Regions from separate parts of the Sporosarcina sp. G11-34 genome, predicted to be linked through region 1. Evidence: riboswitches for the same ligand, from Rfam matches in the RefSeq annotation. Region 1 holds a riboswitch; each other region holds the start of a gene.
What was found. Region 1 has a riboswitch for S-adenosylmethionine ahead of KSU66_RS11480 (5-methyltetrahydropteroyltriglutamate--homocysteine S-methyltransferase). Riboswitches for the same ligand answer to the same signal wherever they lie in the genome.
Positions count from the first base shown of each region.

Region 1 (2,267 bases):
AGTGGATACGACACTTAGTGTAGCCGCCGATTCAACCATTTTATGGGGAGAAATCATTGCGCCGGGACGAGAAAAACGCGGTGAAGTTTTCGATTATGAATCGTTTCGTTCGAATTTCAAAATATTTGTTGACGACGAATTAATCGCATTCGATTCCCTTCATTTTTCACCGAAAGAAGTAGACCTAAGCGGTGTTGGTGTTCTCGAAGGTGCAATGTATGTTGGATCTGTTTGGCTCGTAGCACCGAATGTAGCTGAAGTGGATATCCGTGCAATTCAAGAAACGTTGCGAGTGGGCGATGGGTTGCAGGCAGGAATGACACGGCTTGAGGGCAATGCGATCCATTGTAGGTGGCTTGGCCGCGATCAGTGGGCGTTGCAGCAAGAAATGAAACGGGTGTATGCGTTGCTAGCAGAGATGGTTTAAAACAGGACACCTCGGTGTCCTGTTTTGTTGTTTTAATTAATTATGAAAAAGTAAGGAGCATACAAAATGAATGAAACTAGACCGATGAGTCATTCACGTACAATTCAAACGCATCTCGTATTGCCACCAGATACGAATCACTTACAAACAATTTTTGGAGGAAAAGTTCTATCGTATATTGATGAAATTGCAGCCATTACGGCGATGAAACATTCAAAGACGGCTGTCGTCACAGCGTCAATTGATTCTGTCGATTTTCTTTCATCTGCACGTGTCGGGGATGTATTGGAACTCGAAGCAATTGTAACATCGACGGGTCGTTCATCGATGGAAGTATTCGTTTCGGTTCATTCTGTGAACCTTTTAACAGGGGATACGAAATTGACAACGGAGTCATTCCTTACAATGGTTGCTATGGACGAACACAATAAATCGACTCCTGTTCCCGGAATTTATCCGGAAACAGAAAAGGAAACAAGTTTGTACGAAACAGGTCCAGAACGCCGAGCGCATCGGAAATTACGAAGCGAGATGAGACACTAAGTGATTGAACAAGGTGTAATTATTAAGTAGTATATTTGAAACATTCAATACTTTCTCTATTGACTTTTAATTTAGATGCATGTAAGGTAATGATTAACAACTGAATACGTAACTTTCTTATCCAGAGAGATGGAGGGACTGGCCCTATGATATCTCAGCAACAGACTTTTTAAGTACTGTGCTAATTCCAGAAGCTTAAGTGTCATGCTTAAGACTTGGAGATGAGAAGAGCAAATAGCGATTATGCCAAAACCTCTTCTTAACTTACAGAAGAGGTTTTTCTATTTGTTACTTTATCTGGAAAGCGAAGTTGCCTCAGAAATAAAAACAGAGAGAAGGAATTTATAATGACAAACAAAACGACTACTTTAACGAAAGCACCATTCAGAGCGGATCACGTAGGAAGTTTACTACGACCAGATAACTTGCACCAAGCACGTAAAGAATTTAAAGAAGGTACAGTGACTGCAGAACAATTACGTGAAGTGGAAACGAAGGAAATTAAACGAATTGTCGATAAGCAAATTGAAGTAGGATTAGAATTGGTCACGGACGGTGAATTCAGACGGACATGGTGGCATCTAGATTTCCTAGAGCATTTGAATGGATTTGAAGGGTTTGTACCTGAGACTGGATACGTATTTGAAGGCGTTGAAACAGAGCGGTATAACGTTCGTAACAGTGGGAAAATTTCATTTAACCCGGAGCATCCGTTCATTAAAGACTTTATCGAGTTTAACGAAATTGTTGGTGGCCGTGCGGTTGCGAAACAAACAATTCCAAGTCCGAACCAACTATTCAATATCGGTATTCGTGACGAGAATATATACCCAGACATCGAGGAATACGCAAATGACATTATTCAAGCGTATAAGGATGCGCTAAACGCATTTTACGATGCGGGAGTCCGTTACTTACAATTGGATGACGTCTATATCGCTGGACTTTCTGCTCCGGATATCCCATTCAATGACGGGGCCTGTTCAAGAGACCAACTTATTGATCTAGCACTTCGTGTCATTAACGGCGTCCTAGAAGGAAAACCGGAAGATCTAGTTGTGACAACGCACTTATGCCGCGGCAACTACCAATCGACATGGGCGTTTGAAGGAAGCTATGAACTAATTGCACCAACATTACTCGCAAAAGAAAAAGTGGATGGCTTCTTCTTGGAATATGATGATGAGCGTTCAGGAGACTTTAAACCATTGGAACATGTTCCGAATGGCGGAGCAAAAGTGATTCTTGGCGTTGTTACTTCGAAAAATGGAGAAATAGAAGACAAAGAAGCGATTAA
Region 1 is NZ_JAHNZW010000007.1:85,062-87,328, forward strand. Features, by position in the region: gene KSU66_RS11470 (urease accessory protein UreD) at 1-427, shown strand, start outside; gene KSU66_RS11475 (acyl-CoA thioesterase) at 494-970, shown strand; SAM riboswitch class I at 1,085-1,198, shown strand; gene KSU66_RS11480 (5-methyltetrahydropteroyltriglutamate--homocysteine S-methyltransferase) at 1,318-2,267, shown strand, end outside.

Region 2 (2,267 bases), on a different contig from region 1:
TTACAGATGGAAATGATAAGCGCACAACATTAATAGCTTTTTAATTGCTGTAAACTACGCAATATAAAATAAGTAAAAGGAGATTCCCAAGTTATTGGCATCCTGTATAAGGAAATTAATGCTTTCAAAAATAGAGGACTAGCTTAAAGATTCAAGGTATGAAAACGCTCCGCTAAATCTTAATTGGTAAGGTCCTTCCCCATTCCTTTCTGCATATAATAATTAAAAAGAAAAAGTATTCTTTGGATAAAATGATCAAGGAGCGATGACTTTGAGGGGAAACTATCCATTATCCGGTGAAGGATTACAAAATAAAGATAGTTCACAGGATTATGGTGCTAAAATAGGACTTTTGGGTGCTGCGATATCTACATTTGGGGATGCTTTACAAACTATTGGAGGTGCAATTGCAATAGAAGAGGGTCGAATTTCCGATAAACAGCAGGAACAAGAAATAGGAAAATTACAAAGTCAAATTGATGAATTGAAAAAAGAACAATCAGAGAATAATGCGATGAGTATAGAAGTAGAGCTACTAAACAAACAACTAAAAAGAATTATTGGAAAATTAGAAATGGATGACGAATCATCTGAAAACTTCAAAACGAAAAAGAAAAAGTGAGTCATTTGATAAAGAAATTGAAAAAAGTATTTGACAATATGTATGAATATAGTATATGATAATTCCTAATGATCTAACTAATTGAAAAAACTGTACATTCAAAATTAAATAGTACTCTTATCAAGAGCGGCGGAGGGAATAGGCCCTATGAAGCCCGGCAACCAACAGGATATTTTTCTGCAAAGGTGCTAAATCCTACAGATTCAATTGGATCTGGAAGATAAGAGGAGGATTTTCTGCCCTCTTCTTAATTGAAGGGGGCTTTTTATATATCCAAATTGTAAAAAGAAGAGTTTTCATAGTATAAAACCAAGTGAACGAATAGGTAAAGTGTAGTTTGAGAATTTGAAGGACAAATTTATTAAAACTTATTATTAGGGGGAAATTAGAATGAAGAAGATTATTACATTTGTTTTATTAATTGTAGGCGCGTCGTTCATCATGACGGCTTGTTCAAATGCACAAGGGGAAGAGAAGAATAATTTAAAAAAGGTAGTTCTGGATTATGCCTATTACTCGCCTACGAGTTTAGCTCTAAAGGAGTTCGGATGGGCAGAAGAAGCTTTTGAAAAAGAAGGCATCGAGGTTGAATGGGTTCTTAGCCAAGGAAGCAATAAGGCACTGGAGTTTTTAAATTCTAAAAGCGTCGATTTTGGATCTACCGCGGGGGCAGCAGCATTGATTGCAAAGTCAAATGGATCTCCAATCGAGTCTGTATATATTTATTCGAAACCAGAATGGACTGCACTTGTAACGACGGAAGATTCACCGATAAAATCAGTTGAAGACTTGAAAGGAAAGAAAGTTGCTGCAACTTTAGGGACGGATCCATATATTTTCCTTTTACGCTCACTTCAAGAAGTAGGTCTGTCATCGAAGGACTTGGAAATTGTGAACTTACAACATGCGGATGGTGCAAATGCTTTGTTAACTGGCCAAGTCGATGCGTGGGCTGGTCTGGATCCACATATGGCAAGAGTTGAAGTTGACTCTGGGGCGAACTTATTCTTACGAGATCATGATAAAAATACGTATGGCACATTGAATGTACGATCGGAATTTGCGGAACAGAATCCGGAAGTTGTTGAAAAAGTAATCGAGGTATATGAGAAAGCGCGGAAATGGGTTATAGAAAATCCAAATGAAGCTGCTGAAATATTAGCAAAAGAGGCGGATATGAAGTTGGAAGTGGCTAAGAAGGGCATCGAGCGGAATGATTTTTCTAATCCTATTCCCGGAGATAAACAAATTGAGGCACTGGAAGAGGCCGGCGCTGTCCTGAAGTCAGAAAATGTTATTAAAAGCGATACAGATATCGAGGAATTAGTGAATGAATTAATTATTGATCGATTTGCGAAAAAAGTAATCGTAACAAAATAGGGGGCGAATTGTATGACGGTCAACACTAAAACAAACGAATTTTCGATAGAGAAAAGTGAAGAGTCTAGTAAATCACGTGCAGACTTAAATAAATTTAGAGGTCTTGCACTCGGATGGATATTACCAATCGTTCTTTTAGTCGTATGGGAAGCGACGGCACGTTTTGGCTTGATAGATTCCTATGTATTTCCCGCTCCTACAACTATTTTTCGAAAAATTCTAGAAATGGCTGAAGAAGGAACACTTTGGGGACATATCGGAATTA
Region 2 is NZ_JAHNZW010000003.1:193,045-195,311, forward strand. Features, by position in the region: gene KSU66_RS05155 (DUF2691 family protein) at 1-44, shown strand, start outside; gene KSU66_RS05160 (hypothetical protein) at 272-622, shown strand; SAM riboswitch class I at 737-849, shown strand; gene KSU66_RS05165 (aliphatic sulfonate ABC transporter substrate-binding protein) at 1,013-2,002, shown strand; gene KSU66_RS05170 (ABC transporter permease) at 2,015-2,267, shown strand, end outside.
Region 2: it holds a riboswitch for S-adenosylmethionine, as region 1 does, so the genes downstream of both, KSU66_RS05165 (aliphatic sulfonate ABC transporter substrate-binding protein) here and KSU66_RS11480 (5-methyltetrahydropteroyltriglutamate--homocysteine S-methyltransferase) in region 1, are expected to answer to the same signal.

Region 3 (2,267 bases), on a different contig from region 1:
GAAGAATATGACAAAATGACAATCGAATAATTGTTGTAATGAGCGCCGGCGCTGTTTCGGCGTTTTTTACATTCCAAATGTAACGAACGCTAACCAAGGAGGACTCGTCGTGCCAGAACAAAGAGTGATAATTGTAGAAGGTAAATCAGATCGAAAGAGAATCTTAAGAATCCTGGCAGAACACGTGAAAGTAATTTGTACAAATGGTACCATTAGTTCGTATCAACTTGAAGAAATGCTCACACCCTATGAAGGATGGGAGATGTTTGTTTTTGTCGATGCCGATGAAGATGGTGAAAAACTAAGAAAATTATTCAAAAGGGAATACCCTTTGGCGATTCATATATATACTGAGAAAGTATACCGGGAAGTTGAGACGACACCTGATAGTGTTTTGGCGGCCGTCCTCTCAGCGGCACATATTGAGGTCCACTCTAAATTTTTGAAGTAAAGAAGGTTGAATTTATGGAAACATGGACACGAAAAGAATGGGAAACGGCTAGTATCAACTATGAAAAATCTTTGTATTATTTATATACCCCGATGTGCGGGACATGTGCAGTAGCATCTAAGATGATGACTGTTATTGATGCGATGAAGCCGGATTTACCTATTGGAAAAGCGGATTTGAATTATCTTGGGGACCTTGCGGTGGATTATGAAATTGAAAGTGTCCCGTGTCTGCTCATTATGAAAGATGGCGTGCTGCAGGAAAAAGTGTATGCGTTCCAATCAGTACCTGATCTTCTGATGAAAATAAATTGACATACTTTATAAGCCTATGGTAAGTTGTTACTAAGATTGAATTGAATATGTTAACTCTTATTGAGAGAGGCGGAGGGAAGTGCCCTATGAAGCCCGGCAACCATCACAATTGTGAAGTGGTGCCAAATCACCCACAGCGAATGCTATGGAAGATGAGAGATTGGACAAACGTAAATAACTAACTACTAACGTGAACCCTTTCTGCTCTTCTGCGGAAAGGTTTTTTTATTTTTATAGGAGTGGAAAATAGATGATTCGTTTAGCAAATGTAAAAAAACAATTTGGCCTTGGCGCAATAAGTATTGCAGCGGTAGATGATGTATCACTAGACATAACAAAGGGCGAAATATTTGGAGTCATCGGGTATAGTGGAGCCGGTAAAAGTACGTTAATCCGACTATTAAACGGTCTTGAGATGCCGACCTCCGGAACAATAGCGATTGGCGGTTTAGAAATTTCGTCGATGACCGGAAAAGAGTTAAGGGAAGCGCGCCAAAAAGTAACTATGATATTCCAACACTTCAACTTGCTTTGGTCGAGAACAGTGAAAGAAAATATTGCATTTCCGCTTGAAATTGCCAATGTACCGAAAAGTGAACGAGAACGAAAAGTGGCTGAACTTATAGAGATAGTAGGCTTAAGTGGTCGTGAAAACGCGTATCCATCGGAATTGTCGGGTGGACAAAAACAACGCGTAGGCATTGCTCGTGCGCTGGCAAACGATCCCGAAGTCTTATTATGTGATGAAGCAACCTCAGCGTTGGATCCAGAAACAACGGATTCTATTTTAGATTTACTGACGGGTATTAATGAACGACTCGGCTTAACAATTGTGCTCATTACGCATGAAATGCATGTCATTCGGAAGATTTGCCACCGGGTAGCGGTAATGGAAGCGGGTAAAGTTGTTGAGATGGGAAATGTTCTGGATGTATTCCAGTCACCGCAAGAACCAATTACGAAACGGTTTGTTTCTCAAATTACGGAACCTGTGGAAGCGAAACAGGCGATCACGCACATTATTGAAGAATATCCAAATGGTAAACTTATAAAGTTAGTGTTTGTAGGAGAACGAACGGAACAACCAGTACTTGCAAGCCTCATTCGTAAATTTGATGTTGAGATAAACATTGTGCAAGGAAATATATCACATACACATGGCGGCGCATACGGGACGCTTATTCTTCATTTAAATGGTGAAGCCCCGATTGTACAAGAAGCAATCCATTTTCTAAACGAAGAAGACGTACGAACAGAGGTGATCAGCAATGATTGAAAATCTATTTCCAAACGTCGATTGGGCTAAGATGTGGAATGCGACAGTAGAGACTATATATATGACGGCGATTTCGACTCTACTTACATTCATTATTGGGCTTGCCTTAGGCGTCTTATTATTTCTTTCAGGGCCAGGGCAATTATGGTCAAATAAGCTAATTAATACAATTTCAAATGCGTTTGTTAATATCTTTAGGTCGATTCCGTTTATTATTTTGATTATC
Region 3 is NZ_JAHNZW010000017.1:46,595-48,861, reverse strand. Features, by position in the region: gene gcvH (glycine cleavage system protein GcvH) at 1-30, shown strand, start outside; gene KSU66_RS18660 (toprim domain-containing protein) at 110-451, shown strand; gene KSU66_RS18655 (thioredoxin family protein) at 466-765, shown strand; SAM riboswitch class I at 820-924, shown strand; gene KSU66_RS18650 (methionine ABC transporter ATP-binding protein) at 1,016-2,041, shown strand; gene KSU66_RS18645 (methionine ABC transporter permease) at 2,034-2,267, shown strand, end outside.
Region 3: it holds a riboswitch for S-adenosylmethionine, as region 1 does, so the genes downstream of both, KSU66_RS18650 (methionine ABC transporter ATP-binding protein) here and KSU66_RS11480 (5-methyltetrahydropteroyltriglutamate--homocysteine S-methyltransferase) in region 1, are expected to answer to the same signal.